DNA from 2 places in the Hahella chejuensis KCTC 2396 genome. Region 1 is predicted to be linked to the other one. Evidence: predicted binding sites of a transcription regulator. Region 1 holds the regulator's gene; the other holds the start of a gene.
The links. Region 1 encodes PhoB, which activates phosphate uptake and scavenging genes when phosphate is short. Its sites were predicted from a motif close to TGTCATANNNNTGTCANA; they were not measured.
Positions count from the first base shown of each region.

Region 2: HCH_RS02125 (UTRA domain-containing protein) is a predicted target of PhoB. The motif match lies at 12,483-12,500, and genes of this name have one in related genera.

Region 1 covers NC_007645.1:764,425-779,938, reverse strand. The annotation lists gene HCH_RS03545 (EAL domain-containing protein) at 111-2,729, shown strand; gene HCH_RS03540 (MBL fold metallo-hydrolase) at 2,735-3,733, opposite strand; gene tesB (acyl-CoA thioesterase II) at 3,820-4,683, opposite strand; gene HCH_RS03530 (cysteine-rich CWC family protein) at 4,920-5,156, shown strand; gene HCH_RS03525 (OmpA family protein) at 5,336-6,820, shown strand; gene rimK (30S ribosomal protein S6--L-glutamate ligase) at 6,843-7,754, shown strand; gene HCH_RS03515 (NAD(P)/FAD-dependent oxidoreductase) at 7,772-8,932, opposite strand; gene rd (rubredoxin) at 8,983-9,150, opposite strand; gene HCH_RS03505 (hypoxanthine-guanine phosphoribosyltransferase) at 9,386-9,943, shown strand; gene HCH_RS03500 (monovalent cation:proton antiporter family protein) at 10,005-11,978, shown strand; gene ubiA (4-hydroxybenzoate octaprenyltransferase) at 12,028-12,930, shown strand; gene phoB (phosphate regulon transcriptional regulator PhoB) at 13,067-13,759, shown strand; gene phoR (phosphate regulon sensor histidine kinase PhoR) at 13,816-15,144, shown strand; gene HCH_RS03480 (response regulator) at 15,151-15,514, opposite strand, start outside.
Region 2 covers NC_007645.1:463,594-479,107, forward strand. The annotation lists gene HCH_RS02070 (response regulator) at 30-392, shown strand; gene HCH_RS02075 (chemotaxis protein CheA) at 421-2,508, shown strand; gene HCH_RS02080 (chemotaxis protein CheW) at 2,492-3,001, shown strand; gene HCH_RS02085 (methyl-accepting chemotaxis protein) at 3,047-5,368, shown strand; gene HCH_RS02090 (methyl-accepting chemotaxis protein) at 5,461-7,791, shown strand; gene HCH_RS02095 (chemotaxis protein CheW) at 7,791-8,306, shown strand; gene HCH_RS02100 (STAS domain-containing protein) at 8,303-8,602, shown strand; gene HCH_RS02105 (CheR family methyltransferase) at 8,616-9,464, shown strand; gene cheD (chemoreceptor glutamine deamidase CheD) at 9,466-10,101, shown strand; gene HCH_RS02115 (protein-glutamate methylesterase/protein-glutamine glutaminase) at 10,152-11,237, shown strand; gene HCH_RS02120 (GNAT family N-acetyltransferase) at 11,234-11,695, opposite strand; gene HCH_RS02125 (UTRA domain-containing protein) at 11,700-12,410, opposite strand; gene HCH_RS02130 (purple acid phosphatase family protein) at 12,775-15,162, shown strand; gene HCH_RS02135 (aspartyl protease family protein) at 15,220-15,514, opposite strand, start outside.

The DNA of each region.
Region 1 (15,514 bases):
GGTTGGCGCGAACGCCTATCCCTACCTAATCTTAAGTTGTAATCACCGCCTTCGCTTCTCCCCATTACGGTCATTGTGGGGCGACGCTAATTGCAGAACCTAAAAGAACAATGCCCAACATAAAAACGTTCCTGCTGCTAAGCCTGCTTATATTAAGCGCCCATTGTCTGGGGGAGACGGAGACGCCGCGCAACTATGTCAGCACAGAGAACAGCGCTATCCCCATTATCGCTTATTGGCGCGACGCCAGCGGAGAGGAAACTATTGAAGGCCTGCGCGGCCATACTGAGCGTCCCTGGGAGACCATCGCCGCCAATCACGCCAACTTCGGCTACACCAAAGACAGCTTCTGGTTTCGCTTCCTTCTCGCCAACGACACCGATAAATCGAAACGCCGCCTTCTGGTGGTGAGAGCGCCCCATCTGGATGACGTTCTATTCGCCGAACTGGTCAACGGCGAGGTCGTCCGGCGCAGCCAGACCGGCGAATATTATCCGTTCAGTCAGCGGGAAACCCTGCACCCTCTTTATATCTATCCCGTGGAACTGGAGCCCGGCGAATCCCATGAGTTTTTGTTCCGCATCCAAAGCGAGGGCTCTCTGAGCCTGCCGCTGGAGATATGGAAGGAAGATGCGTTTTACCTGCGCAATGATCGGGAAGCGCTCACCCACGGCCTTTATTACGGCTTCCTGCTCTTCGTGGTCACGTTCAACCTGTTTATTTTCCTGGCGCTCCGAGAGCCCATGTATCTGTTCTATGTCATCTTTACCTTGATGATTCTGCTGGTGCAGGCGACGCTGCAAGGCCGCACCTTCCAGTTCCTCTGGCCTAACGTACCGCAGTTGCAGAACTTCACTATCCTGGTCTCCGTGCCGCTAATCGCGCTATCGGCGGCGGAGTTTTCCCGACGTTTCCTTAAACTGCCCGTCATGGCGCCGCGCCTGAATTACCTTCTAATCGGCGTCAGTATCGCCGGGGTGGCCTCGATCATCGGCGTATTCGCCGCGCCTCCGCACCTGTCAAAAGGCGTATCCACCGCGTTAGTGCTGGTCACAGACCTGATTCTCGTCATTATTGGGCCCTACCTCTGGTGGAAGGGCGTGCGCTCCGCTCGCCTGTTTACCTGCGCCTGGCTGATGTTAGAGCTGGGGGCCAGTTTGACCCTGTTGCTGGTCTTGGGCGTTGTCCCGCATAACCTACTGACCGCCTACGGCTTCGAAATCGGCTCCGCCGCAGAAGCCGTGCTGCTGTCGGTCGCCATTGTGGAGCGCATTTACGTTGAGCGGAACGAGCGCCTCAAAGCCCAGGAACAAATCATCGAAGAGCAGCAGGAACTGCAGTTGCTGGAGCAGCGTCGTCTATATGAAGCAACCCACAGTCAGGTCACAGAGCTGCCCAGCCGCGCCTACCTGGAACGCTTCATCGCCGATCGCATTAGCGCCCAGCCAGGCTCCGCCTTTATGGCCTGTCTGATCAGCCTTCAACGTTACCGTGACATCGACCGTACCCTGGGTAATGAAAACGCCCGTCAGCTGATGTATCAGATCGCCCACCAGCTCAATGAGTTCGTGGAAACGCTGGACGGCGTTATCTCTATCGAGCATTCCGTACAGGGGCCGCTTTATGTCGCCTCACTGGATGAAATCACGCTGGCGATGCTGCTGGAACAGCGCCGCAACAGTGAAGCCGAGCAGGAAGTGCAGGCCCTGTCGAAATTTCTGGGGCAGCGCATCCAGTTTGGCTACCTTTCTCTTGATCTTGATCCGCGCTTTGGCCTGGCCGCCTACCCCCATCACACGGACAGCGCTGAAGGCCTGTTGAGATTGGCGCGTATCGCCTTGGACGCGACTCATCACAGCAAGGGCTGCGCTGCGGTCTATCAGTCCCAATACAACCCTTACAGCGAGCGGCGTCTCACTTTACTGGCGGAGCTGGACAAAGCCATCGACGCCAACAAGCTCTGTCTGCATTTTCAGCCTCAATTGGACATTGAGGCTGATGTCATTACCGGATTTGAGGCGTTGATCCGCTGGACTCATGATGATTTCGGTCAGATATTCCCCGACGAGTTCATCCCGTTAGCAGAGCAGGCTGGCCATATCACCAAACTCACTCTTTGGGTAATCAGGCAGGCTCTGCTCCATTTACAGGAATTAAGCCAGGCAGGCTACGATGACATCGGCATAGCGGTGAACATATCCATGGTGGATCTGGAGAACGACAGTTTTATCGAGAAAGTGCAGCGACTACTGGAAGGCTCCAGCGTCGCCCCCGCACGGCTGACGCTGGAGCTGACAGAGACCGCATTGATGCAAGACCCCGAGGGCGCGCTATCGGCGTTACAAGCCCTGCGAGCAGCTGGCGTATTGATTGCCCTGGATGACTTCGGCGTGGGTTATTCCTCCCTCTCCTACATCAAGAAGCTGCCTCTGCATAAGGTGAAAATAGATCGCTCGCTGGTTTCCGATCTCGCCAGCGAGCCGGACGCCAGCGTCGTAGCGCGCACCGCCATTGATATGTCTCATGGCCTGGGCTATGAGGCCATTGCGGAAGGCGTAGAGGATATTGAAGCGCTCAATCTATTGCGCTCCATGCACTGCCGCTACATTCAGGGCTACTGGCTGGCCCGGCCGATGCCCTGGGAGTTCGCCATTGAGTGGCTGCGCACCTACGCCGCCCACGCCCGGGAGCGGGCGGCGGAACGGGATATACGCGCCAAATCCGGCTGAGGCGGTTACAAAACGGATATGTCGCGGGTTTCGCCAATTTTCATAACCCGCCTTTGCGGCCCTGAGCCAGGAACCAGAAAGCGATCTCTCGGTTCCCAGAACGGCTCAGTGGTCAATCTCACTGTGCCCCAGTGCATCCCCACCAAGCGCGCCGCCTTCAGATCCCTGCCCATTGAAATCGCCTCTTCCGGGCTGGCGTGAACCCCTGCGAAAACTTCCCTCGGGGCATAGGCGCCGATGGGTACAAGGGCGATATCATAGGGCCCGGTCAACTCGCCAATGCGTTTAAACTCGTCACCATAGCCAGTATCGCCGGCGAAGAAGCACTTAACTCCCCCTCCTTCTATGGCGAAGCTCGCCCACAATGTCTGATCCGCATCCCAGAGCGAACGTCCGGAAAAGTGGTAAGCCGGCAACGCGGTATAGTGTACGCCTTGAATCCGGCAGCTTTGATACCAATCCAGTTCGACGATCTTAGGGTATCCCAGGCGGATAAAATCCGGGCGCAATCCCAGGGTAGTGACCACCTGGACGCTTTCCTTATTCTTCACTCTCGCCAGAGTCGATGCGTCGAAGTGATCATAATGATTGTGAGACATGACGATGACGTCTATGTGCAGGTCTTCAATCTGCAGCGGCGACGCCACCAGACGTTTGGGGCCACTGAAGCGCAGGGGAGACGCCCGCTCGCCCAGGAACGGATCGGTGAGTATCGCCTGATCGCCCAGGCGCAGATAGAAACAGGACTGCCCCAGCCAGGTCAGACTTTGCTGCGCCTGCGCCGCCGCCAGTTCCGCCTTCGCCGCATCCCGCAGCAGGCAATGGTCGTGAGTGGCGCGCACCGGATCATTGCCATGACGAAACAGCTCCCACAGTACTTTCGCCATCTCCGAAGAATGCCGGCCGTCGTGATGGCCTCCTGGCGGCGACCGAAAGCGACCGCCTACATGGTGGGGGCGATTGCGGTACGCGTGGGGAACATCCAGATCCAGTATTTTGGTCATGCGCCAGTCTCTCAGTGATTACAGAAGTCTTCCGCCCCGAATTCTCTGGAGGCGTTTAATGTTACGAATAAAGCATACTCTGTGGCTCAATCCATACGTCGACGAATCAACGCCTCCTGCGCGGTGGAAGCCACCAACCGGCCTGAGCGGTCATAAATCAGTCCGCGATTAAAGCCGCGTCCGTGGGAGGCGCTGGGACTGTCCATCGCGTAAAGCAACCAGTCATCCACACGAAAATCGCGATGAAACCAGACCGCATGATCCAGACTCGCCACCTGCATGCCCCGTTGGAAAAAGGAAACGCCATGGGGATGCAGACTGGTTCCCAGCAAACCGAAATCCGATGCGTAAGCTAATACGCAATGGTGCCAGCGCACGCCTTCAGGCATATCGCGCACCGCACGAAACCAATTGTACTTTTTCGGCTCCTGCTTCTCAGGATTCAGAGGGTTGACCGGATTCAGCGGGCGAATCTCTATCGGGCGCTCGCGGGTCAACTGTTCACGGCGGCTCTCAGGGATCAGATCCTGGAAGCGACGACGCATCTCCAGCTCCGATACGATGTCCTCCGGTCCAGCTACATCAACCATCGGCTCCTGATGCTCAAACCCCTGTTCAGGCGTCTGGAACGAAACCATGAGAGTAAGTATTTCCTTACCATGCTGACGGGCGGCGACGCGTCTGGCGCTGAAAGAGCGGCCATCCCGGATCGGCGTCACCTCATAAATAATGTCATGATCCGGATCGCCGGCGCGCAGAAAGTAAGCATGCAGGCTATGGGCGACCCGCGTCTCATCGACAGTGCGATAGGCCGCCATCAGCGCCTGACCGACGACCTGGCCGCCAAATACATTCTTGAATCCCAGGTCTTCGCTTGATCCTTGGAACAGGCAATCGTCAAGCGCGCGCAACTGCAACAAATCCAACAATTTCTGGACTACATCGTTCATCTTGCTTTCCTGTTTGAATAGGTCATAAAACTTTAACTGACCGCCGGCCAGCAGTAAATCAACCTGCTTCCCCCGACGGCTTGCGTCGAATTTCAAATGCTCCTAACCTAAAGCAAGTCGCCTTATGGCGGACCTCTCGTCCTCTATATTGACTTGGAAGACGCCAAAGTATAAAAAGCAGCCGCAGCTATCGGGCTGGCTAACAATCAATACTACAGCTTCCGGAGACCGGCAAAATGAAAAACGCCGTCAATATCGCCTTTCCCGACCCCGCTTATTCACACGCCTGCCCAGGTTGCGGTCGTCCGGCTCAATGCGACCTGGAAAAAGGCAAGTCCACATGTTGGTGCTTCTCCCTCCCGCCTTCGGGACTGACCTCCGAGTTATTCGCGGAAGGCGCGAAGTGTTACTGCAGAAGCTGTCTGAACGAGCGCCTGAAAGCAAAACAAAGCGAAGCGGATGCGGCTGGCTGAGCCTCTCCGAATATAATGATAATCCAGGTTTGGTAAACTTTGGCCCGGCGTCATTTTAAGCTAGTATGCCAGCCAAATAACGTACAACAGAACGACATAAAAAAGTTCAACCGGGGAAGACAGATAGTCTCTGCATCCGGCTATATCGCCGCCTCAAATCAAACACGGACTACCGAATAATGTTTATTTCCAAAAAGCTATATCGACTCTTCACCGCCACCTCTCTGGCCCTGGCTATCGCAGCCTGCAGCAGCACACCGGTGCTGAAACAGGAACCCGCCGCCGTATCTTTAGATGAGGCGAAGCAGCTATACGCTCAAATGGAAACCTCGCGCGACAACGACGTGCACCTGTATGCGCCGGACGCTTATGGAAAAGCCGTGGAAGCCTATAATGAAGCGCTGGAGCTCTCCCGCAGCAAACCGACCGTCGCCGCCGCCAAGGCGCAAGCGGGACTGACCTACGCCGCCCAGGCGGAGAAGCAGGCGGACGCCGCCCGCGGGAAGCTGCAAGCCATTGAGAACGCCCGTCAGGCGGCGATGACCGCAAACGGAGAGGAGTTGCTCGGAGATGAGTTCGCTTCCGCCGACAAGCAATTGCGCGACATCGCCGCGCAACTTGAGAAGCAGCCAGGCGCCGACAACAATAAAGCCCAGACCGCCCTCGCAGGCGTATACCGGGATATCGAACTGCGCTCACTTAAACTGGACGTGACAGGCAAAGCCCGCAAGGCGATTGAGCAGGCTCGCAAAGAAGACATCGACGACCACGCCCCCAAAACCCTGCGGGTAGCGGAAGAGGAAATGCTGCTGGCGCTGTCCACATTGGAAAATGACCGCAGCCAACAGGAAAAAGCCCGGCGCCACGCCAACAACGCCCTGACCCAGGTGCAACACGCCCGCGCTATCGCCGCCCAGGCCGCAGACTTTGAAGCTAGAGACGCCAGCCTGGAAGACATTTTACTCTGGCATGAGGCCAGGCTGGCTGAGGCCGTGCAGCCTGTGGTTTCTGAAATTCCTTTCGAGAAAGGGTCCGCGCAAGTTAAAGAATCCATCAACGAGGCACTGAATCGCCTGCAGCAGGAGAAACTGACCCTGCGTCATGCTTTGACGGAAGCGGAAGTCCGCGAGGTACAAAGCGCAGCCAGTCTGGAAACCATGAAGCAGGAAATGGAGCAGAAGCTGCTGGCGGTCCAGTTGGAGACCGACGCGGTCAAACGCGCCAACGAGGAGATTCAACGCCGTTTTGAGTTTGTCCAAGAGCTGTTTACCCTGACGGAAGCCGACGTTTACCGGCAAAACGCCAATGTGCTGATCCGCGCTCATGGTTTCAAATTCGCCTCCGGCTCCAGCGAAGTGCAACGTGACAACGTCACCCTGCTGAACAAAATCATCGACGCAATTGAAGCCTTCCCCAATTGCAAAATTCGCATTTCCGGTCATACTGACAACCGCGGCGACCGGGCCCTGAACCAGTCTCTTTCTGAGAAGCGCGCCAGCAACGTCGCCAAGTTCCTCGCCAATGTCGGCAGCATAGATTCCAGCCGGATAGAAGCAGAAGGCTTCGGAGCATCACGTCCGGTGGCGAACAATGACACCAAAGAAGGGCGCGCGGCTAATCGCAGAGTTGAAGTGCTGATTATCAACGACGCCAATCTACCTTAGTTCAATATTTCCTTGGTAACTTATGAAAATAGCCATTTTGTCGCGCAATCCTTCCCTTTATTCCACCTCACGTTTAAAGGAGGCAGGTGAAAAAAGGGGGCATGAGGTGCATGTAATCGACACGCTGCGTTGTTACATGAACATGGCGACCCATAAACCCACCATCCATTACCAGGGTCAGGTGCTGGAAGGGTTCGACGCCATCATTCCCCGGATCGGCGCCTCCATCACTTTCTACGGCACGGCGGTGTTGCGCCAGTTTGAAATGATGGGAGTCTTTCCGTTGAATGAGTCCGTGGCCATCTCACGCGCCCGCGACAAATTGCGCTCTTTGCAATTACTCTCACGCAAAGGCGTGGGCATGCCCGTCACCGGGTTCGCCCACTCCCCTGACGACATTCGCGACCTGATCTCCATGGTCGGCGGCGCGCCGCTGGTTATCAAGTTGCTGGAAGGCACGCAAGGCATCGGCGTGGTTCTGGCGGAAACCCGCAAGGCCGCGGAAAGCGTCATCGAAGCCTTTATGGGCTTGAAAGCCAACATTCTGGTGCAAGAGTTCATCAAGGAAGCTGGCGGCGCCGATATCCGCTGCTTCGTCGTCGGCGACAAAGTCGTCGCCGCCATGAAAAGACAGGCGCAGCCGGGCGAGTTTCGCTCCAACCTGCACCGGGGCGGCCAGGCGTCCGTCATCAAGATTACCCCGGAAGAACGCTCGACAGCGGTGAGAGCCGCCCGCGTCATGGGCTTAAACGTAGCCGGCGTCGACCTGCTGCGCTCCAATCATGGTCCGTTGGTGATGGAGGTGAACTCTTCGCCCGGCCTGGAAGGTATAGAAACCGCGACGGGCAAGGATATCGCCGGCCTGATTTACTCATTTATCGAGAAGAAGAGTCAGGAGAAGAAGCCCAGCACCCGCACCAAAGGTCAGGGCTGAGCCGGTGAGGGCCCCGTTCAGTCGTTATGAATGGGGTCCAATTGCTGAGCCAGTTTCTGCTTTTCCATCACATGCGAGCCGGTTAGCGCAAACCCTTCCAGCGCGCCGTCAGCATTAACGAACAGGGCCCTCACGTCACAGTCGCCAGACTGCTCCACTCGCCATTCGCCTTCGGCGCCAACTGGAGGCGGAGCCACTACGACCGGACAGGCGGGGGTTTTCACCACTACCGGCATTACCCCGTAACTGACTTTGGTAGGCTCGCCAGCCAGACTTTTCGCCAACGCTTTAGCGCAGGCCATCAAAGGCAGCACGTATAAAAGTACATGGCCGTCCACTTCCGCGCAGTCGCCTAATGCATAGATGTCCGCTGCGCTGGTGCGCATTTCCCGGTCCACTACGATACCGCGGTTAACCTGAACGCCAGCGTGCTTGGCTAGCGTCGTACGCGGCCGCAGTCCTACGGCTGACAACACGATATCCGCCTGCACTTTGACCCCGTTATCCAGCGTCAATTCCACGCCATCGCCCGCCTCCTCCACCGCCGTCGCCACCTGCCCCAAATGAAAGACCGCGCCCTGCGCCTGTAAGCCTTTCACCACCGCATCGCCAGCCGCCTTTGGCAGCATCCCGGGCAGCGCGGTATCGGAAGGCGCAATCAGTTCGACGTGATAACCTCCCTGTAACAGATCGTTGGCGAACTCACAGCCAATCAGACCCGCGCCAAGAATCGCAACTTTCTTCTTGTCATGCAGAGCGTCCCGGATGCGTCGGTAGTCCATCAGATCGTTGACCGCGAACACCTTGCCTGCGCCGGAGCCGGGAATATTCAGATGAATAAGATCCGCGCCCCAGGCCAATACCAGCTTGCTGTACGCCACCGCCTCTTCGCCGATAAACAGACGATGTCCGTCCGGATCAAGCGCCGTCACCGTCGCGAAGGTGCGCACATCAATATTGAGTTGCTCCGCCATCTTGCCGGGATCGGCCATGGACAGCTGATCCGCGGTTTTAGCCTTGGCGAAGCCGGTGGAGAGCATGGGCTTGGAGTATGAGTGGCCGTCGTCCGCCGTCAGCATCAGCACTGGCGCGTCTTTGTTGAGTTTGCGGAACTCACGGGCCAGCGTATAGCCGGCGAGGCCGGTTCCGATAATGACAATGGGCGCAGTATCCGGCATGACATATCCTTTTAATTTTCAGTAGAGAGTTGAGCGGCTTAGAGAGCGAATTAACCGATTTGAATCATTTCAAAGTCTTCTTTGCCGACGCCGCAGTCTGGACAAATCCAGTCTTCCGGCACATCTTCCCAGCGAGTTCCGGGAGCGATACCGTCTTCGGGCCAGCCTTCCGCCTCATCATAAATGTATCCGCACACCACACATTGCCATTTACGCATCACAGTATCCTATTCAATTTTGTCAAAAAAGCCGCAAAGAGCTTCTTATTTATGGTAAAACGCCTGATTCACAGTGAGTGCATTTATAAGGTTCCGGCAGGCATTGATCAAGTCATTCCGGGGCTAAATCGTTATACTAGCCGTTGTTGGGACGCCAGCGTCGCCGACAAAGCCTATAACTTATTCAGAATCTTAGAAAATTCATCATTACAACGGTAACTCTCAGGTAATTCCAATGTCCCATAATATGGAAAACATGCAGCAGGTATTTCAGGAAGCAGACTGCCTTTTCGACGAAGCACAGGTAGACCAGGCTATTGAGCGCCTGGCGCAGGAAATCACGGCGCAGCTGAAAGACAGCAACCCTTTGGTGTATTGCGTGATGACCGGCGGCGTCGTGTTCGCAGGCAAGCTGCTGCCCAAGCTGCGCTTTCCTCTGGAAGTCAGTTATATTCACGCTACCCGCTATAACAACCAGACCAGCGGCGGCGGTCTGAAATGGAAAGTGGAGCCGGCGGAAACCCTGGAAGGGCGCACAATTCTGATCCTCGACGATATTCTTGATGAAGGGACCACTTTGCACGCCATCTGCGACTACTGCGAGGGCAAGCAACCGGAGAAAGTCTACACCGCCGTACTGGTGGACAAGCAGCATGAACGCAAAGTCTATCCCGGCCAGAAGTGCAACTTCACTGGCCTGGAAGTCGCCGACCGCTATATATTCGGTTACGGCATGGACTACAAAGGCTACTGGCGCAATGCGCCTGGCATTTACGCCGTAAAAGGCCTTTAAGCCGAGCCCGCCCGGGCGCTAAACCAATTCACTAACAGGCGATGTTGGTTCCTTACCTCTTATGCATGAAGCTAATCTGAGTCAGTTTTTGGTGCTGATAACCGCGGCGGTCGTCGTATCGTCGCTGTTCCGGCGCATGAACATTCCCTCTGTCCTGGCTTACCTCGCGGTGGGTCTCGGCGTCGGTCCCACCGCTTTGGGCTGGGTGGACGACGTGGAAACCATCCAGGTGCTGGCGGAGTTTGGCGTGGTTTTCCTGCTGTTCTCCCTTGGGCTGGAGTTCTCCCTGGCTAAGATGATTGCTTTACGCAAGGTGGTGTTCAACCTGGGCGGCTGGCAAGTCGCTGTGAGCAGCCTGGTGATATTTGGCGTCGCCCGGCTGTTCCAAGCCAGTACGGAAGAGGCCATTATCATCGCCGGAGCCCTGGCGCTTTCCTCTACAGCGGTAGTCAGCAAAGAGCTGGTGCAGCGTAACGAACTGGGCCAGCCTCACGGCGTCATGTCCATGGGTGTGTTGCTGTTCCAGGATCTGGCGGCGGTTATCTTCTTGATTCTGATTCCGTTCCTGGCCGGAGGCTCGGATAGCTCACTGGCCTTGGCTCTTGCTATCACCCTGGGTAAAGGCGTGCTGTTGTTCGCCCTGATGCTGGCCATCGGCAAGTACCTGCTGCCGATTATTTTCACGGAAGTCGCCAAGTCTCATTCGGAGGAGCTGTTCGTTCTGACTGTGCTGATGGTGTCCCTGCTTGCGGCGGCGTTAACCCACAGCTTTGGCTTATCCATGGCGCTGGGCGCTTTCATCGCCGGCATGATGCTGTCGGAGACCCATTATAAACATCAGATCGAGGCGGATATCCGTCCGTTCCGCGACCTTCTGCTGGGCCTGTTCTTTATCAGCGTGGGTATGATCGTCGACTTTCAGGAAGTGCTCGCCAACTGGCCGTGGATCTTACTTATCACCGCCCTGCTCCTGCTGGCCAAGGCGACGCTGATCGGCGCCCTCGCCTATCGCCATCAGAAAGACAGAGCCGTCGCGCTGAAAACAGGACTTTATCTGGCTCAGGGCGGCGAGTTTGGCTTCGCCCTGTTTGCGCTGGGAGAAAAGTTCCAACTCATATCCAAGCAAGCCGGCGCAGTAGTGATCACCACGGTCATTCTCAGCATCACCCTGACGCCCTGGCTGATGAATCTGGCTCGCCATCTCAGCGCCAGATTCCCGTCCAATAAAGACCAGGGCATAGCCCAGACCCGTGTGGAAGCGCTGACTGACGCCTGTTCCGAGCTGGAAGGACACGCCATCGTATGCGGTTTTGGTCGCGTTGGCCAAACCGTCGCCCGTTTCATGCGCCGTAGCGCCATGCCCATGACCGCCGTGGATAAAGACCCGGTGCGAGTAAAAGAAGCGGCCGCCGCGGGCGAACCAGTCCACTTTGGCGATTCCGAGCGATTGGATATCCTCAAGGCCCTGGGCCTGGAGAGAGCACGACTGATTATCATTACTTACGCGGATGTGGACAAAAGCCTGGCGGTGATCCGTAAGGTGCGCTCCACCGGCTCTAAAGTGCCTATTCTGGTGCGCACCGCGGATGACTCCAAGATGCCCTTGCTGCAGGAAGCAGGCGCCACGGAGATCGTGCCGGAGACGCTGGAGGCCAGCTTGATGTTGGTGACTCAAGTGCTTACTCTTATGGGCGCGCCGGCCAGGAAGATCCATCGTCAGATTGAGGAAGTGCGCCGTAACCGCTACAAAATGCTGCATGGTTATTACCCGGGCATTAACTCCCAGTTGGTCAGCGCTGACGGTACGCCGCTGGAAAAACTGCATGCGCTAACGCTGCCGGACGGCGCTTACAGCTGTCATCGCACTCTGGCGCAGATGAAGCTGGCGGCCTGCAATGTCGACAGTATTCGGCGCGGAGATGAGGAGTTCTTCGACCCTGCCGGCGACTTTGTTCTGCAGCCCGGCGATACACTGATTCTGCATGGTTCGGCGGATCAGGTTGAACAGGCGGAAAACAGGTTGCTGGGCGGCTGAGCTTGAACGCAGTTTCAAACCACACACTAAATCAGGATTCTGTTTGGCTATGAAATCCCAAGGGCGTCCACTTCCATCCGTAGCGGAGCAATTCAAAGCAAGATTGCCTGTTTATATCGGCCTCACGCGACTGAACCGCCCTATCGGAACTTACCTGCTGCTTTGGCCGACGCTGTGGGCGCTATGGCTGGCGTCAGAAGGAGCCCCCTCACTCAAAAACCTGTTCATCTTCGTTTTCGGCGTGCTACTGATGCGCTCCGCCGGCTGCGTCATCAACGACTACGCTGATCGCCGTATAGACATGCACGTCGAGCGTACAAAAGGCCGTCCGTTTGCGCAGAACCAGGTGACGGAAAAAGAGGCGCTTACCTTATTCGGCATTCTAGTTGGCGTTTCTTTTATCCTGGTGCTGTTCACCAACGCCTTGACGATTTACCTCTCAGCCGGAGCGCTGGCGCTGGCCTCCACTTACCCTTTCATGAAACGCCACACTTACCTGCCCCAGGTCGTACTGGGCGCGGCCTTCGCCTGGGGCATCCCCATGGCTTTCGCCGCAGAACTCGACGCAGTGCCACAGCAAGCATGGCTCTTGTATACCGCGACCGTGGTGTGGACCGTCGCTTACGACACCATGTACGCGATGGCGGACCGGGAAGACGACCTCAAAATCGGGGTCAAGTCCACGGCTATTCTATTTGGCGAGGCGGATCGCGCAGCCGTGGCGGGCCTGCAGGTATTGACCCTGGGCGTGCTGTTCATGGTTGGCGCGCAACACGAACTGGGCGTTTATTATCAGGTGTCTCTAATCATCGTCGCCGTGCTGTTTGTGTATCAACAACACTTGATTCGCGACCGCAGCTCCCAGCACTGTTTCAAGGCGTTCCTCAACAATCACTGGGTCGGAGCCGCCGTTTTCCTTGGTTTGGTTCTGGAGTTTTTATTCCGCCCCTAGGCTTACCCCGCTTCGCTTTGCCCGGCTATAAGCGGCCGGGCTCATTTCCATCACATTAATTAAGCGCCTGTCATATACTTGTAACAAAACGCCGTTGTAATAATTCGGCAATCGAGTATTCAAAAAGGTGTTTTGCATGGCTAGCAAACAAGTTCTCATTGTGGACGATGAGCCCGCCATCCGGGAAATGATCGCAGTCGCTCTGGAAATGGCCGACTATGACTACCTGGAGGCAGGGGACGCGCGGGAAGCGCACGCATTGATCATAGATCAGAAGCCGGACCTCATACTGCTGGACTGGATGCTTCCCGGCGTCAGCGGCATTGAATTCGCACGCAGATTGAAGCGCGACCAGAACACCTCCGAAATCCCTCTCATCATGCTCACCGCCAAAACCGAAGAGGACAACAAAGTCCAGGGTTTGGAAGTAGGCGCAGACGATTACATCACCAAACCATTCTCCCCCAGAGAACTGGTCGCGCGCCTGAAAGCAGTGCTGCGCCGCACCGCCGTACAAGGCATGGAAACCCCCATTGAAGTCGAAGGACTGCGCCTCGATCCTGTGTGCCACCGCGTCACCGCCAAGGGCGATGCGCTCAACATGGGCCCCACGGAATACAAGCTCCTGCAGTTCTTTATGACGCATCAGGAACGGGTGTATACTCGCGGGCAGCTTTTGGATCAGGTTTGGGGCGGCAACGTCTACGTGGAGGAACGCACGGTGGACGTGCATATTCGACGTTTACGTAAGGCGCTGGAGCCCAGTCATCATCACTTGGTTCAAACCGTGCGTGGGACGGGCTATCGCTTTTCGACTCGAGCGCCATAAGCGCCGCGATCCGTCTTAAATAATAAATAATTCCAAAAGAAGTATTCATAAAACGCATGCGCAATCACTGGCGTCATTATGTACGGCTACTGGTTTACAGTTTGCTGGGCTGTATCATTGTCGGCCTTATTATCGGTTCAGTGGCCTGGGCGCTAGTGTTCGGCCTTACCGCCTACCTGGGATGGACGCTCACCCAGGCGTTTCGCATGCATCGCTGGCTGTATCAGGCGAAAATGGAAGACCCTCCCGAAAGTCGCGGACTCTGGGGAGACCTGTTCGATGGCATACATCGCCTCCAGGTTCAGCACTATCGCTCCCGCGATCGGCTGCAAGCCATGATCGACCGCATCCAGGAATCCACCAACGCCCTTAAAGACGCCGTCGTCATGACCAACAGCGAGGGCGCTATGGACTGGTGGAACCAATCCGCGGAGAAACTGCTGGGCTTCAAGTACCCGACTGACCGCGGCCAGCTCATCTATAACCTGATCCGCACCCCCATTTTTAAACGCTACTTCGCTTCCAAGAAATACCAGGAACCGTTGATCCTCAACGCCCCCAATAATCCCAACCTGAAGTTACAGTTTCATATCACACTGTTCGGAGAAGACGATCGTTTGCTATTGGTGCAGGACGTGACGCGCCTGTACCGTCTGGAAGAGATGCGACGAGACTTCGTCTCTAACGTATCACATGAGTTGCGCACGCCATTGACGGTCATATCAGGCTATCTGGAAACCCTCATCGATAATGCCGACGAATTACCTCCGCGCTGGAATCGCGCCATGAATCAAATGCAACAGCAGGCGCAGCGTATGGAAGCGCTGGTCAACGATTTACTGCTGCTGTCCCGCATTGAAAATGACGGCTCCAACTTCAAAGCCACGCTGGTGGATGTGGACAGCATGCTACGCGCCATCTGCGACGACGCCCGCGCCCTGAGTCAGGAAAAAGGCCATCGCATAGAGTTGAGTCTGGAGAGCGCAGCCGGGCTTACCGGCAACGAAACGCAACTACACAGCGCCTTTTCCAACATCGTTATGAACGCGGTGAAATACACACCTCCCAATGGCGAAATTCGGGTGCGCTGGTTCGAGGATAAGAAAGGCGTGCATTTCGCCGTGAGGGACAGCGGCATCGGCATTGACCCCCTGCACATCCCCAGACTGACGGAACGTTTTTACCGCGCCGACCCTTCAAGGGCCGCAGACACTGGCGGCACAGGCCTGGGCCTCGCAATCGTCAAACATGTCCTGATCAATCATGACGGAGAGCTGGAAATCACCAGCCACATCGGCGCAGGCAGCACTTTTACCTGCCACTTCCCGCGCACCCGCATGGCGTCTGCGGAAGCGTTGGCGGAAGCCGAGGACGTGAGGGATTAAATAAGTCTAGAATTTGGCGATAAACTTGGATAACGACGCCATCTTATCCGGGTCTTCATCCACAAACCGAATAACAATGCTGATAAAGTCGGTATCCACTCGCTTCTCCACCGCCTGCAGCATATGCACGTAGCCGTTGATCCGCTCCAGGGTCTCGCCATCGTCGACTTCTATATCCACTACCGCAGGATCAAGGATCATCGGGAACTTCTGCCCCCGCTTGGCGATGACCTTCACTTCCGTCAGGGTAATGGCTTTTATCACGCAGGGCAGGTTGAATTCAGCAAAACGAATCTGCGCCAGCGCTTTCTTGCCTGACGTTGGGTCCGGCGCTGATTTTTTAGGGGATGTGGGGCCGCCAGTCAACAGG
Region 2 (15,514 bases), 300 kb from region 1:
CGCACATTCAAAAAAGTGTTGGGGATTATATGGCAAAGATACTCGCAGTGGATGATTCCGCCTCTATGCGCCAGATGGTGACGTTCACTCTCAAGGGAGCCGGGTACCAAGTTGATGAAGCCGCCAACGGGCAGGAAGCGCTGAGCAAAGCGAAGTCCGGCAAATATGATCTGGTGATCACCGACGTTAACATGCCCGTCATGGACGGCATCTCCCTGATCAAAAACCTTCGTGCGGAAGGCGCTTACAAATTCACCCCGTTGTTAATGCTGACCACGGAGTCCGGCGCGGATAAAAAAGCGGAAGGCAAAGCGGCGGGCGCCACAGGGTGGATCGTCAAACCATTCAACCCGGATCAACTGGTCGCCACGGTAAAAAAAGTCTTGGGATAACCGGCTGAAGCCGGCTTAGGAGAGACGCATGAGCATGGACCTCTCTCGCTTTCACGATGTCTTTTTTGAAGAAAGCTTTGAAGCCGTCAACACCATAGAGGCGAGCCTCTTGGAAGTGGATCTTGACGCGCCCGATCCTGAATCCATCAACATTATTTTCCGCGCCGCCCACTCCATAAAGGGGGGAAGCGCCACTTTCGGATTTTCCCAGGTGGCGGCCTACACCCATGTAATGGAAAACCTGCTCGACGAGGTCCGCGCCGGCAAACGCCGTCTGACCCAGCCCATCGTGGACGTGCTGTTGGAGTCCGTGGACGCCATGCGCCTGCTGTTGTCTTCCGCCAAAGCCAGTGAAAATATCCCCGAAGAGGAATTCACCCAGCACAAATCCAAGCTCGAAGCCATTTCCCAGGATCAAGCCTCGCTGACGACGTCCAACGCGGCCTTTACCGACAGCGGAGCAGCGCCGGCTGCGGAGTCGTTCGATGCGGATGATGGCGTCAGCGGTTGGCGCGTTGTGTTCACGCCGCATAAAGAAATGATGCAACGGGGCAATGACCCTTTGCGTCTGGCCAGGGAAGTCGCGGCGCTGGCGGAAGGCGACGCGGAGATTGAATGCGACCTCAGCGCGCTGCCGGACTGGGAGCATTTCGAGCCGCTTAACAGTTACCTGGGGTGGACTGTGAGGCTGCGTCGGCCAGTGGACAAAGCCCAGATCGACGACGCTTTCGCCTGGGTGGAAGACGAGTGCGACATGGCGATTGTGCCCATCCCCAAAGCGCAATCGGCGCCATCGCAACAGGCGATGGAAACCCTTGCGGAGCCTTCCGCCCCGGTGGATGAGCAGGCGCAAGCGTCGGATAAGGGAGCCAGTCCCGCTGCGAAGCAGAATAAGCCGGCTATGGTGGCGGAAAGTCAGTCCATCCGCGTCGATCTGGAAAAAGTGGATGCGCTGATCAATATGGTGGGCGAGCTGGTGATCACCCAGTCCATGTTGAACATGCTCAGCGAGGACGAAGCCTTGCAGGGTATGGAAAAGCTGTTGCAGGGATTGACCCAGTTGAAACGTCAGACCCGGGCGTTGCAAGAAGGCGTCATGCAAATTCGCATGCTGCCGATTTCCTTCTGTTTTAATCGCTTTCCGCGCATGGTGCGGGACTTGAGTCGACAACTGGGCAAAGACATTGAACTGATGCTCAGCGGAGAAAACACCGAAGTCGACAAAACCGTTATTGAAAAGATCACCGACCCCCTGGTGCATCTGGTGCGCAATAGCGTGGACCATGGCATTGAGAGTCCGGCGGACCGCACCGCCAAAGGCAAGCCCGAACATGGCTCCGTGTACCTTCGCGCGTACCATCAGGTCGGCAACATCGTGATCGAAGTGGAGGACGACGGCAAAGGCCTGGACCCGCAGGTGTTGCTGTCCAAAGCCAAGCGCAAGGGGCTGATCGCCGGCGACGCGATTCTCAGCGAAGCGCAGATTTTCGAGCTGATATTCCTGCCAGGCTTTTCCACCAAAGAGGAAGCCAGCGACCTGTCCGGCCGCGGCGTCGGCATGGACGTGGTGAAGCGCAATGTGCAAAGCCTCGGCGGCAGTATTCAGGTGGAGTCTGAACTGAATCGGCGTACGCGTTTCACTATACGGCTGCCTTTGACGCTCGCCATCATGGACGGTCAGCTGATTTCGCTGGGCGAAGAGCTTTACGTGATTCCGCTGGTGACCATCATTGAGTCCCTGCAACCCGACCCCTCCATGATCAACCGGGTGGCGGGAACCCATGAGACTATCAAACTGCGCGGCGCCTATCTGCCTGTATTGCGGTTATCGGAGGCCCTGGACGCCGCGCAGAACGAAAGCAAAAAATCCAAGCCGCTTACGGATGGCATTATTGTGATCGTTGAGCATGAAAGCCGACGTTTTGGCTTGTTTGTGGATGAGCTGCTCAGCCAGCAGCAAATCGTCATCAAATCCCTCGAAGAGAATTACCGCATGATACCGGGCGTATCGGCGGCCACGATTCTCGGAGACGGCAGAGTTGCGCTGATTCTGGATGTCAGCGGTCTGTCGCAACTGCAAAAAGATTCGGAAGTCAGCTATGCAGATGCAGGTTAAACAACCCCTTGAAGAAGAGCAGGATGCGGAGCATCAGGCGGAACAGGAAAATGAATATCTGACGTTCAGTCTGGCGGACGAAGAATACGCCGCGCCGATTATGCTGGTGAAGGAAATTCGCGCCTGGGAACCAGTGACGCGGGTGCCTTACGCAGAACCCTGGGAGTGCGGCTTGATCAACGTGCGCGGCGCTATCGTACCGATCATCGATCTGCGCAAACGTATCGGACTGACCAAACTGGAATACAACAAGCACACCGTCGTGGTGATGTTCGCTTTCGACTCCGGGGGAAGAGAACGGGTGCGCGGTGCCGTTATTGACGCGTTGAACGACGTGGTCCGCTTTCCCTCCAGCAAAATTCAACCCTCACCGGAATTACGCAAACGCAAAGCGACGCAATTCGCTCAAGGCGTGGTCGAGTATGACGGACGCATGATCGTCATGTTGGACTTGATCCGAGCTTTGGGAATGGAAGTGGAGAAAACCGCGTGAGAGCCGGACGGGAACAACAATAACCTTAGGATATCGGGGAAGGACATGACGTTAAAGCGTACTTTATGGCTTGCTGGCGTAGCTGTTATCGCCATTTTCGCTGTAATTGTGATGGTTCTGGTGGTGCAGAACCGTTCCACGGTTTCCAACCAGGAGCAAGTAGAAAGGCTGACGGAAGTGGTTCGGGTGATGGGCAACCTGGACATGCGACGGGAAGGCGTGCGCGGAGCCACTTATAACTACGCCTATGGCGTGGAAACGGCGAATCAGCCTGTGCAGGAAGAAGCGCGCCGGGATTACGCAAATTTTGAAACAGCGATACGGAGGAACGTGGAGGCCGTGGTGAATACCCATGTGTCAGAGAAGGTGTCTGACGCTATGAAGGCCGCGATTCCCAGCGTCGACGCCTTTCTCGCTGCGGCCAATCAGGTGATGCAAAGCGGCGATGTCGCCACATTGCACGCTAAAACGCCGGTATTCGCTCGCGAGTTTGATGCGTTGGAGACGCGTACGTTGGCGATGAAGGATCTGCTGAAAGCGGAGCGTGACAGTATCCTGCAGGGTAATCGTCAAGAGATCAGCACGGCTTTCGCAACCGTGCTGGGCATTGTCTGTGTGGGGCTGACTATTATCGGCGTTGGTCTCTGGCGCTTCGGTCATAACCTTCTGTCGACCCTGGGAGAAGAGCCGGCAGTGCTGGAAAACGCCGCCGTCACTATCAGCGCTGGCGATCTGGAAGCGCAGATGACGCAGGCGGGCGGAGTCTACGGAAAGCTGCGGGAAATGCGCGATGAATTGAAGCAGCGCATTGAGCAGGACCGTCAGCAATTGATTATCACCACCCGGTTGAAACAGGCCATAGAAACCACTTCCACTGCTTTAATGGTGGCGGATGAGAACTTCAATATCGTTTACGCCAACCCCGCTGTGAAGAGAGTGTTAAAAGACGCGGAGGTGCAAATCAAGAAGAAACTGCCGCATTTCAACGCTGACAAAATGGAAGGCGTCTGCATCGACAGTTTCCATCGCGATCCCTCTCATCAACATCGTTTGCTCAGGGAATTGCGTCGGCCTTATGACGCCAGTCTGCAGCTGGGCGACGCCTATTTTGACCTGACCGCAGGCGCAATCCGCAATGAAGCCGGGGAGATTCTGGGCTTTGTGGTGGAATGGCGCGACATGACCGTGCAGGTGAATACAGAGAGAGAGGTGCAGCGCATCGTGGAGTCGGCGCGCAGAGGCGATCTGAGCCTGAAAGTGGAGCTGGAAGGCAAGAAAGGCTTTTTTCTATCGCTGGGAGAAGGTCTGAATGCCTTGGTGGATGTGATGGATGACGTTCTCGGCGATATCGGTCAAGTCATGGAGGCGTTGTCGGAAGGCGAGCTGCAGAGACGCATGCGGGACGATCATGAAGGACGCTTCGCCGCCCTGGCGGAGGCTGTGAACGGCAGCATGGTGCGCATGGATAATATCGTCACCCAACTGATTCAGAGCAGTGATTCCGTGAAGGCGTCCAACCAGGAAATCTCCACCGGCAACAACCAGCTCTCCGAAAGAACGGAAAAACAAAGCTCCAGCCTGGAGGAGACCGCCTCCAGCATTGAGGAACTGTCCAGTAACGTCAGCAATACGGCGGACAACGCGCGGCAGGCGGATCAATTGTCCAGCCTCACCCGCAATACGGCCTCGGAAGGCGGCGAAGTCACGCAGCGGGCGGTGAAGTCGATGCGCGAGATCAACGAAGCCAGCCGCAAGATCGCCGAGATTATCGGCGTCATCGACGATATCGCCTTTCAGACCAATCTGCTCGCCCTCAACGCTTCGGTGGAGGCGGCGCGCGCCGGCGAACAGGGGCGGGGGTTCGCGGTGGTGGCGACGGAAGTGCGCAATCTGGCTCAGCGCAGCGCCACCTCGGCGAAAGAAATCAAAGATCTGATCGAAGACAGCGTCAAGAAAGTGCAGGCGGGCTCCAGCCTGGTGGATGAGTCCGGCAAGAAGCTGGAAGAAATTATTGGCAACGTGAAAAAAGTGGCGGATTTAATCTCCGATATCGCGGCGGCGACGGAAGAGCAAAGTTCCGGTTTGGATCAAGTCAACCAGGCGGTGATGGAGCTGGATGAAATCACCCAGCAAAACGCCGCTCTGGCGGAGGAAACGGCGTCCTCAGCCGAGTCCTCGCTGGAAAGCGTGGAACAAATGGCGCAATTGATGTCTTTCTTCAAAGTGCGTGGGGGGGAGGGAAGCGCCCCGATAAGGAAGCCAAAGCCTAAACTGGCGCCGGCGCCTGAACAGGCTGCGCGACAACCCAGGCAGCCTGCCGGCAAGCCGAAAACGGAAGGCGGAGAGGATGACTGGGAAGTGTTCTAAAAGTCATGGCTCCACAGGAAATGCGGAGGCGGCCCAGATAACGCCTAAAACGATAACCCCTTTATGACAGACGCTGCTCTGAGGACCGAATCATGACTCTAAAGCGTACGCTGTGGTTGGCTTTAATTCTCCTCACGTTGGTATTTGCTGTAATTATCATTGTTCTGGTGGGACAGAGGTCCGCCAACGACGCTAATCAAAGTCAAATGGAGGCCGTGGTCACCGCCGTGCGCGCAGCAGGGGATCTGGATATGCGTCATGACGGCATTCGAGGCGTTGTGTATCAGTACGCCTATGGGATGACGGAAGGTCGCGCCAGCGATATGCAGTTGGCCCGGAATGACTTTGTCGAGCATGAGTCGGCCATGCGTAGTGATATCGAGGTGATTCTGAAATCAAGTATTTCAACGGCGGTGGGGGAGGCGCTGGAAAACGTCAAACCGGATGTTGAGCATTATTTCTCTACGGCAAAAGCGGTTCTGGGCAGCCCAACACTCACCAGTGTTGAAACTAACGCGTTGAAATTTCAAGAATCGTTTGAGGTGTTGGAGGAAAAGCTGGGCGCGCTGAGCGAACTGATTGAAGGCCGCACTACCAGCATTGGCGAGACGAACCATGCTGAATTGAATCGCACCTTTACCATTGTCCTGGCGGTGGTGCTGGCGGGTTTGTTTGGCGGGGCGTTTGGTATCTGGCGCTTTCGTAAATGGCTGTTTAACGTGCTTGGCGGAGAGCCTCTCGAGTTACAAAACATTGCTGGCGCAGTCTCTGAAGGGCGTCTGGATGAAGCCATGGAGGAGCGTCCAGGGATATACGGGCGTCTGTTGGCGATGCGCAATATGTTGCGTGAGCAAAGAACGCGGGATCAGGCCCAGATGGTGCGCATGTCGCGCCTTCAGCAAGCCATAGAGACCGCCAGCGTGGGGCTGATGGTGGCCGACGAAGAGTTCAAAATCACATACATGAACCCAGCTGTGACGCAGGCATTGAAGAATGCGGAGCCGGAGATTCGTAAACGTTTACCGCAGTTCAACGCCGACAACCTGATCGGCGAGTGCATCGATGTGTTTCACAAAAATCCCGAGCATCAGCGTCGCCTGCTGACGCAGCTCAACAAGCCTCATGACGCCCGATTGCAACTGGGCGACGCCTACTTTGATCTGACGGCGGGGACGATCCGCGACAAACAGGGCGCCATCCTTGGCTTCGTAGTGCAGTGGAGCGACATCAGTTCGCAAATGGCTATTGAACGCGAAGTGCAGGAAATGGTCGAGAAGGCCAAGCTTGGAGATCTCAAGAAGCGTATTGGTCTGGAAGGCAAAGAAGGCTTTGTGCGCACGCTGGCGGAAGGCCTGAATGAACTGGTTGGCGTGATCGATCTGGTGCTGGAGGATATTCGAGAAGTCATGCAGCGGTTGGCGGAAGGTGAACTGCAAGGGCGCATGCGTGATGATTACCAGGGCGGCTATGACGATCTGGCGCAGGCCGCCAACTCCAGTATGGAGCGTCTGGACAGCATTATGCGTCAGCTGATCGACAGCAGCGACAGTGTGCGTTCGTCTAACCAGGAAATCTCCAGCGGCAATAACCAACTCTCGGAGCGCACCGAAAAGCAAAGCTCCAGCCTGGAGGAAACCGCCTCCAGCATCGAAGAACTATCCAGCAATGTGCGCAACACGGCGGATAACGCCCGTCAGGCGGATCAGTTGTCCAACCTCGCCAGAGACGCCGCCGCCACCGGGGGCGAAGTCACCAAGCGCACAGTGGCGTCCATGGGCGAGATCAATGAAGCCAGCCGCAAAATTGCGGAAATTATCGGGGTGATCGACGACATCGCGTTCCAGACCAACCTGCTGGCGCTGAACGCCTCAGTGGAGGCGGCCCGCGCTGGCGACCAGGGACGGGGGTTTGCGGTAGTGGCGACGGAAGTGCGTAATCTGGCCCAGCGTAGCGCGACCTCCGCGCGGGAGATTAAGGATCTCATCGAAGACAGTGTGAAGAAAGTGCAGGCGGGTTCGAAGCTGGTGGATGAGTCCGGCAAGAACCTGGATGAAATCATCCTGCATGTGAAGAAAGTCAGCGATTTAATTTCCGATATCGCGGCGGCGACGGAGGAACAAAGTTCAGGGCTGGCGCAGGTCAACAAAGCGGTCATGGAGCTGGATGAAATTACCCAGCAAAACGCGGCGCTGGCGGAAGAAACTGCGTCCTCAGCGGAGTCTTCCCTGGATAGTGTTGAGCAGATGGTGCAGTTAATGTCGTTCTTTAAAGTCGATGGCGGTCAGGGCGCTGCTGTGAGCGCGCCCAAAGCGGCGTCGCGAGTGAAAGCGGCGCCTGAACCCGTAGCCGGAAAGGCGTCTAAACCAGCATCCAAACCCGCGTCCAAGGCGGAGTCTGGGGATGAGGATTGGGAAGTGTTCTGATGGATAAGCGACAGAATGCGCAGCAGAGCGCGGACAATAACCTGCAATTTCTGACCTTCTGGCTGGGAGAGGAGTCCTATGGGCTTGATATCCTGCGCGTGAGGGAGATTCGGGGCTGGAACAAACCACGGGAAATCCCCAATGTGCCCAAGTACATCAAGGGCGTCATCGACTTTCGCGGCGGTATCGTGCCCATCGTCGATCTGCGGGTGCGCTTCGCGCTGCCCAAGGCGGATTACGACCGTGAGACGGTGGTGATCATCGTCTCCGTGGAGTTGGACAAGGCCGACGGAGCGGAGCATCACACCATGGGCATGGTGGTGGATCGGGTGGCGGACGTCATGGATGTGGCGGAAAAGGATATCAAGGCGCGTCCGCAACTGGGGTCCAAGCTCGATACCCGCTATCTCACTGGCGTCGTTAACCGCAATGAAGGCATGGTGGTGCTGATCGATGTGGATAAACTACTCGATCCGGAAACATTCACCCAGATGGAATCCTGGAGCAAGGAATGAGTGAACAGCATGAAGCTATTAAGGCCGGCGCAATCAAGTTGCCGGGCGCTTTTTCCATCAGCTCGGTGGAGAAAGTATACGAACAAGTGAATAACGCGCCTGCGACGCAACGCATCAAGTTCGATGGCGCGGAGGTGGAAGTCATGGACGCGGCGGCGCTGCAACTGCTGCTGGCGGTGCAAAAACGACAGCTCAGCCATGGCGGCGGCATCGACTGGCTGGAAGCGTCGGACTACATGAAGCAGGTAGTGCGCTTGCTGTCACTGCAGGCGCAACTGCCTGGGCTGGCGGATTGAAGGAAGGCGGCTTATGAATGATAAGCTGCATACCAGCGAACGGACGCGGGAATTTAACTTCACCCAGGAGCATTTCGCTAAGCTCAGCGCGCTGAGCTATGACCATACCGGGATTGTGGTGCAGAACAACAAGTATGAAATGTTCTACTCACGTCTGGCCAAGCGGGTGCGCGCTCTGAAGCTGAGCAACTTCGATCAGTACGTGGCCTACCTGGAGCGGCATAAGGACGAAGAGTTCACCCATTTTATCAATGCGTTGACCACCAACCTCACGTCCTTTTTCCGGGAAAACCATCACTTTGTGTTTTTGCGCGATAAAGTCGTTCCGGAATACGCCAGTGCCGGCGTCAAGGAGTTTCGAGTGTGGTCCGCGGGCTGTTCTACAGGAGAGGAAACCTACTCTATCGCCATGACCCTGGCGGAGGCCACAGAGGGCTCCAAGATGAGCTGGCGGATCACTGCGTCCGACATCGACACTGAGGTGCTGGGTAAAGCACAGCGCGGCGTTTATCCCCTGGAGCGCGTCGAATCGATTCCCACGCCGGTCAAGAAACGCTGGTTATTACGCGGCAAGGGGACCAACGCAGGCATGGCGCGGGTATCTTCGGAGCTGCAGAAGAATATCGAATTCATACAGGTAAACCTGATTAAGCCATTCTCTTTCCAGCACAAATTCCATGTGATTTTTTGTCGTAACGTAGTGATCTATTTCGATCGCGAAACCAAACAGAAACTCATTGCCCGCTATGCGGACAGCCTGGTGGACACAGGCTACCTGATCATGGGGCACTCTGAATCCCTGCATGGGGTGTCCAGTGAATTCGTCTCCCTGGGGCAAACCATCTATCAGAAGGTGACTTAGCGTGAATTCCGCTCAGAAAAAACCGCAACCGCCGCCGCTGAGTCTGCCATGGTTCCAGAGTGTCAACCGCTTCTGGGTGCAGAACCAGGGCCGTTTTATGGCCAAGATCATGCCCGGGGAGTATTACGTCACCAACCAGCAGGAATTGATTGGCACTGTGCTGGGTTCCTGCATCTCCGCCTGCGTGCGCGATCCGGCTTCCGGCATCGGCGGTATGAATCACTTTATGCTGCCGCAAAACGCCGGCGGCGGCCGCATGGATATCCTCAGCGACGCGTTCCGCTACGGCAACTACGCCATGGAGCATCTGATCAATGACGTCATGAAACTTACCGGCAAGCGCAGCACGCTGGAAGTGAAAATATTCGGTGGCGCCAATGTGATCCGCGGCATGAGCAGCGTAGGAGACAAGAATATCGAGTTTGTGCGCCGTTATCTGGAAGTGGATGGTTTCAAGATCGCATCAGAAGACGTCGGCGGCGATTACCCACGTAAGATTTTGTATGACCCCACCAACGGCAAAGTCATGATGAAGCGTCTGAAATCTTTGCACAACGACACGGTGATCCAGCGTGAAGAGCATTATATGGACGAGTTAAGCCACACCAAGGTAGCGGGAGATGTGGACCTGTTCTGACCGGGGTAGAGGTTTCCGGCGCATTGGAACGAATGATGGCGAGGAACATTATGAGCAGCGGAGCGGGGAAGGTATACAAAGTCCTGGTGGTGGATGATTCTGCGTTGATGCGCAAAATTCTGGTGGAAATACTTAATCAATCGCCCTGTCTGGAAGTGGTGGATACCGCCGGCGACCCTTATCAGGCGCGGGATAAAATCAAGGCGCTCAGTCCAGACGTCATCACCCTGGATGTGGAAATGCCGCGCATGGACGGGCTCACCTTCCTGCGCAATCTGATGCGCCTGCGTCCCATGCCGGTGGTGATGATTTCCAGTCTGACCGAACAGGGCGCCGCTGTGACCCTGGATGCGCTGGAATACGGCGCGGTGGATTTCATCGCCAAACCCAAGATCGATCTGCGCGAGGGCATCGAAGAAAAGGCGCAGGAAATTATTGATAAAGTCATTACCGCCGCGCGCATCCCCCACGATAAATTGCTGCTCAAGCAACAGCGTTTGCAGACGCAGCACCAAAAAGCCGCCGTCGGCGAGAGGCCGCAACCGGTTTTCGCCACCACGGATAAGCTGATCGCCGTCGGCGCTTCCACCGGCGGGCTGGACGCCATTCGCGATCTGTTGGACGGGTTGAACATGGATCTGCCGGGCATCGTCATCGCCCAGCATATTCCCGGCGCCTTCTCACGCTCCTTTGCGGAACGCCTGGACCGGCGTCTGCCTATGAAGGTGGAGGAGGCCTACGACAACGCCCCTATCACCATGGGACGGGTGTATATCGCTCCCGGCGAATATCACCTCGAAGTGGTGCGCACCGGAGCCAAGTATGTGTGCCGGCTCAGCGAAGCGCCGCCGGTGAATCGTCATCGTCCCAGCGTGGATGTGCTGTTCGACTCTATTGTCAGCGCCGCCGGCGCCAACGCCATGGCGGCACTGCTGACAGGCATGGGCAAAGACGGCGCCGCTGGACTGCTGCGTCTGCATGAAGCCGGCGCCTACACCATCGCCCAGGATGAAGCCTCCAGCGTGGTGTGGGGTATGCCCGGCGCGGCGGTGAAACTCAACGCCGCCGATGACGTGTTACCCCTGGAAAAAATCGCCGCCTCCGTGAAACGCTGGTATGCGGAGAACCCTGGCTAGTCGCGCTGATTGCAGTCACGCGTCAGCTCGAAAAAATGTGCGTCTTCCCCGGTGATCCGGTAGCCGTGGCGTTGGTAAAAACGTACGGCGTCAGGATTGCTTTTAAAGCTGGACAGGGTGACGGGACGATTGTTGTCCTGCGTCAGGCGGCGCAGTTGCTCCATCACCTGCGAACCCAGTCCCTGCCTTTGCGCTTCCTTAAAGATCAACGCCAAATGCAGATGCAACGCGTCCTCAAGCAACCGATAGCAGATCAGGCCGACCCGGTTGTCGGCTCTGAAGATCCAATAAAGATCCTCCACGGCGTAGCTGCGATGGAAGCGCTGGGTTTGATAGTCTTCATCCCATCCGAATGCGGTGTCGATGGACGTATAGAGTCCCGCTTTGTACGCGGCGAACGCCTCGCTGAGTTGGTTTGTCTTGAGAGGGATAAATCTTACATCGGCGTCTTCGCGCATGCTTTCAGCTACCTTGTCCTTTCACTCGCATTTCAATGGCGTCATGCAGCCAGAATTCCCGTTCCAGCGCGATAGGTTCTCCGGCGACTTTCACCTGTCGCTCCAGCTTCAGGGAGGGGCAGCCTTCCCGCACCTGCAGGTGTTGCGCGTGGCTGGGGCTGAGTGGAGAGGAGGAGATGCTGACGTCCAGCTCTCTGGCCCGGTAGCCGTATTGCTCCCGCACCAGCGCAGTGAGGGACTTGGCCAGATCATGGGAGAGCAGATCGGGGAAGGCGGATTCCCTAAAGTAGCAGATTTCCAGCAATACCCAGCGCTGATCCACTGCGCGGCGACGGGTGACGACAACGGCGCTCTGCGTCGGCGCCTGTTTCAGCGCTTTGCTGACCTGAATCGGTGGCGTCTCCTGTGCGGCGCTGAGTAATTCTGTGGTCAGCGCCCGATGCTGGGAGATCGCTTCTTCCTGAATACTGCTGCTGCGGGTGGGATCGTAGATAAACACCGGCGGCGCCACGAACCAGCCCATACGATTCAAACGATAGATCAACCCTTGCGACTCCAGCGCATGCAGAGCATCGCGGGCGCTGACGCGGGAGACCTCGAACTGGCCGCACAGGGCGCGCTCCGAGGGAAGTTTACTGCCCGCGGGCAGCTCACCGTTGACAATGCGCTGTTGTAGTTTGGCGGCGAGAGACAGATAGGCGGCGGCCTGATTCACGATACATTCCTTACGACTTGTCCGGCGCGGTCCCGCGTCCGGTGTTGGCTTTAGCGCATTACAGCGAATCGGCGTGACATAAATATGACAATCTGGTTCGTACCAGTAGTAATAAAACTGCCTTGTTTATGAAATTTTATGGAAATTCCAATGAAATATTCCAACTTTATCTTGGTCCGAACCAGATGATTCGCCAGTTATTAGCATGGCTCTGATATGGACCTGTTAATAACCAGGCGCCTGGATGCGCCTGCGCAGCGACAAGCCGTGGGCGACAAGGGCTGACATGCGCAGGCCCTGTCGCTTCAGACAAATAGACGGACGCAATTTGGCTGTCGGATTAATACAATACAAGGAATATCTCATGCTTCATAAACGACTTGCTTGGTTGGCCTGCGGTCTCGCATTCGCTCTGGCCGGTTGTTCCGGCGACCAGGACCCCACCGATCCCCCCGGCTCCGATGTCGAGCCTCCCACGAGCGCCACCGCGCCGGACTTTATTGTGCAGCCCTATTTACAGGCGCCGGCGTCTGATCAGATGACGGTCATGTTCGAAACCGCAGAGAGCAATGCGGAAATATGGGTGCGCCCCTTCGACGGCAAGGGCGAGTTCACCCGCGTCAGCGCGGAGTCCCATTCCCTTGACGGCCTGGTGCGCAAGGCGCCGATACATCAGCTCAGCTCCAATACCTTGTATGAGTACTATGTGGTCACCAAGGTGCTGGGAGAACAGCGTGCGACGCCGCGTTACGCTTTTAAAACCTGGCCCCAGGCGGGGGATGGGGTGGAGCAGGCGCGCATCATCGCGTTGAGCGACACCCAGTTGGATCGGGACGAGTACGCCAAAGTGCTCACCAATGTGGTGAATCAGGGCTTTCTGCAACATGAATGCGACGCGGCGCAACCGCAGACCTGCGCGGAAAATATCGCCGCCATCACGATCTCCGGCGATGTGGTGCAGGTGGGCGGCAATCGCCAGCACTGGCGCGAGCAGTTGTTCGGCAGCCTCGCCGCCATCACGCCCTATGTGCCGCTGGTGACCGTGCCCGGCAATCACGATTATTACAGCGACGCCGAGCTGAGGCTGTATCGCAGCTACATGGCGCCGCCGGAAAACGGCTCGATTGGCTACGAAGACAAGTGGTACTACCTGGATTATCTGGACTTACGACTGGTCGGCCTGGACAGCTATTCCATTTCCGGCGCCCATGGCGCTTTTAATCGGGATACGCTGGCGGTGCAGCGTCAGTGGCTGAAAGAGACCCTGAATGATGCGGAAGTGCAGGGCAAACACTTTGTATTGGGGATGTTCCATCACGGTTGTCTGTCGGAAATGTGGAACGTCGGAGAGAGCATCGGCAGTTGCGAAATGGTGGCGGAGCTGGAGCAATACAGCGCTCGCACCGGCGCAGTGACCGGGCATCTCTTCGGGCACACGCACGCTTATTCCCGTGGTCAGTCCCGGGATGTGAATCACCTGTGGCTCAACGCCGCCAGCGCCTCCGGCTACATCGAACCGCTGGACGACGCGGACCATCAGGCCATGCAGATCCGCGACTACGACACCTTCGAGATCAGCCGCAGCGAGTTCGGCTACAACCTGCTGACCTTCCATTTCGGTGACGCGCCGACGATGACGCTGGAGCGCAAGAAAGGCGGCTTTGATGGCGATACGGAATTCGCTGTGGTGGACAGCCTCACCTTCTCCGTCGAAGACAATATCAATCTGCCGCTGGTGACGGCGGGAACCGGTGAGCAGGACGCCAGCGCCGTTGAGCTGGGCGTGCAGGTGGCCATGCCGGAAGCGGTGCGCGCGGTGCACTGGCAGGTGTCGGAAAGCGCTGAGTTTGACGGAGCGGTCTTCGACATCTGGGGGAATCGCACGCGTCGCCAAAACCTTTATTACGGTCCCGCCGATGAGGTCGAGGGCAATTATGAAAGCGGCTATGTCGCCATCGATACCCAGGCGGATGCGGATATCTTCAACCTGAAGCTGAGCGACATGCTGAACGCCGGTCCTGTACGCGTGGGCGGCGATGACTATTACCGCTGGAATAAACGTTACGACGAACAGAACTCGCATACCTCCAGCTATGACGCTTACGCCGGTCAGAGCCGTCCAGAACTGGCGCTGCGCCCGGGGACTACCTGGCATTGGCGCGCCAGGGTGCGCGACGAGCATATGAACTGGTCGGCCTGGAGCGACGTCGCCAGCTTCGATATCGCCGGAACCCGCACCGATAATCTGATCGTCAATGGCGACGGGGAAGCAGGGGACATGAGTGGCTGGGATCTGCAAAAAGGCATGATGAACGCCATCACCGCTAACGACAACGGCGGCTTTGGGCCCGCTGAAGGAACCTATTATTTCGCTGGACGCGGCTTTGGCAAAGGTGCGCCTTCCGACTGCTGCGAGGAGCAGGTCATACAGGAAATTGATGTCTCCGCCTACGCCACGGAAATAGACGCTGGCCACGCCTACGCGGAATTCAGCGCCATGCTCTCCACCTGGAGCGGCGCTGATGAACCCCGTCTGCAACTGACCGCCCTGGACGCCAGCGGCGCCGAATTGGAATGGGCGGGAGATGACGTGCTCACCAGCAACAGCTCGCAATCCTGGGAAGCCCGCCAAGTCTCAGGCCAGCTCCCCAGCGGCGCCCGCACCCTGCGCATCAGCATGGGAGGCGTGCGCAAAGCCGGTAACGACAACGACGTGTACTTTGATGACCTGAAGCTGTTTTTGTATTACTGAACGGAGTACGGAAAGCAGCGCTTCGTCATTGCTTCCGCATTCGAACGTTAACGGGTATTAGTCCGTTAACGTTCTTTCCCTGTTCAGCTTGGCCGCGCCGCCCTCCCACGTGAGCTCAATGACGTCGCCTTCCGACATCGCGCGCATGGCGCTGCGAATGCCTTCGCAAGAGGTGGTGGCCGGCTCTCCGTTAATAGACGCGATGCGGTGGCCGACGCGTAAGCCAGCCGCTTTAGCGGGGGAGTCGTCCCAAATCAGGGAGACCGTCGGAGACTCTTCAAAGTTCAGAGAAAAGCCATAGGTCGAGCGCGAGAAAGGCCCGTCGCGATACGGGAGAAAGTAAGCAGAGGAA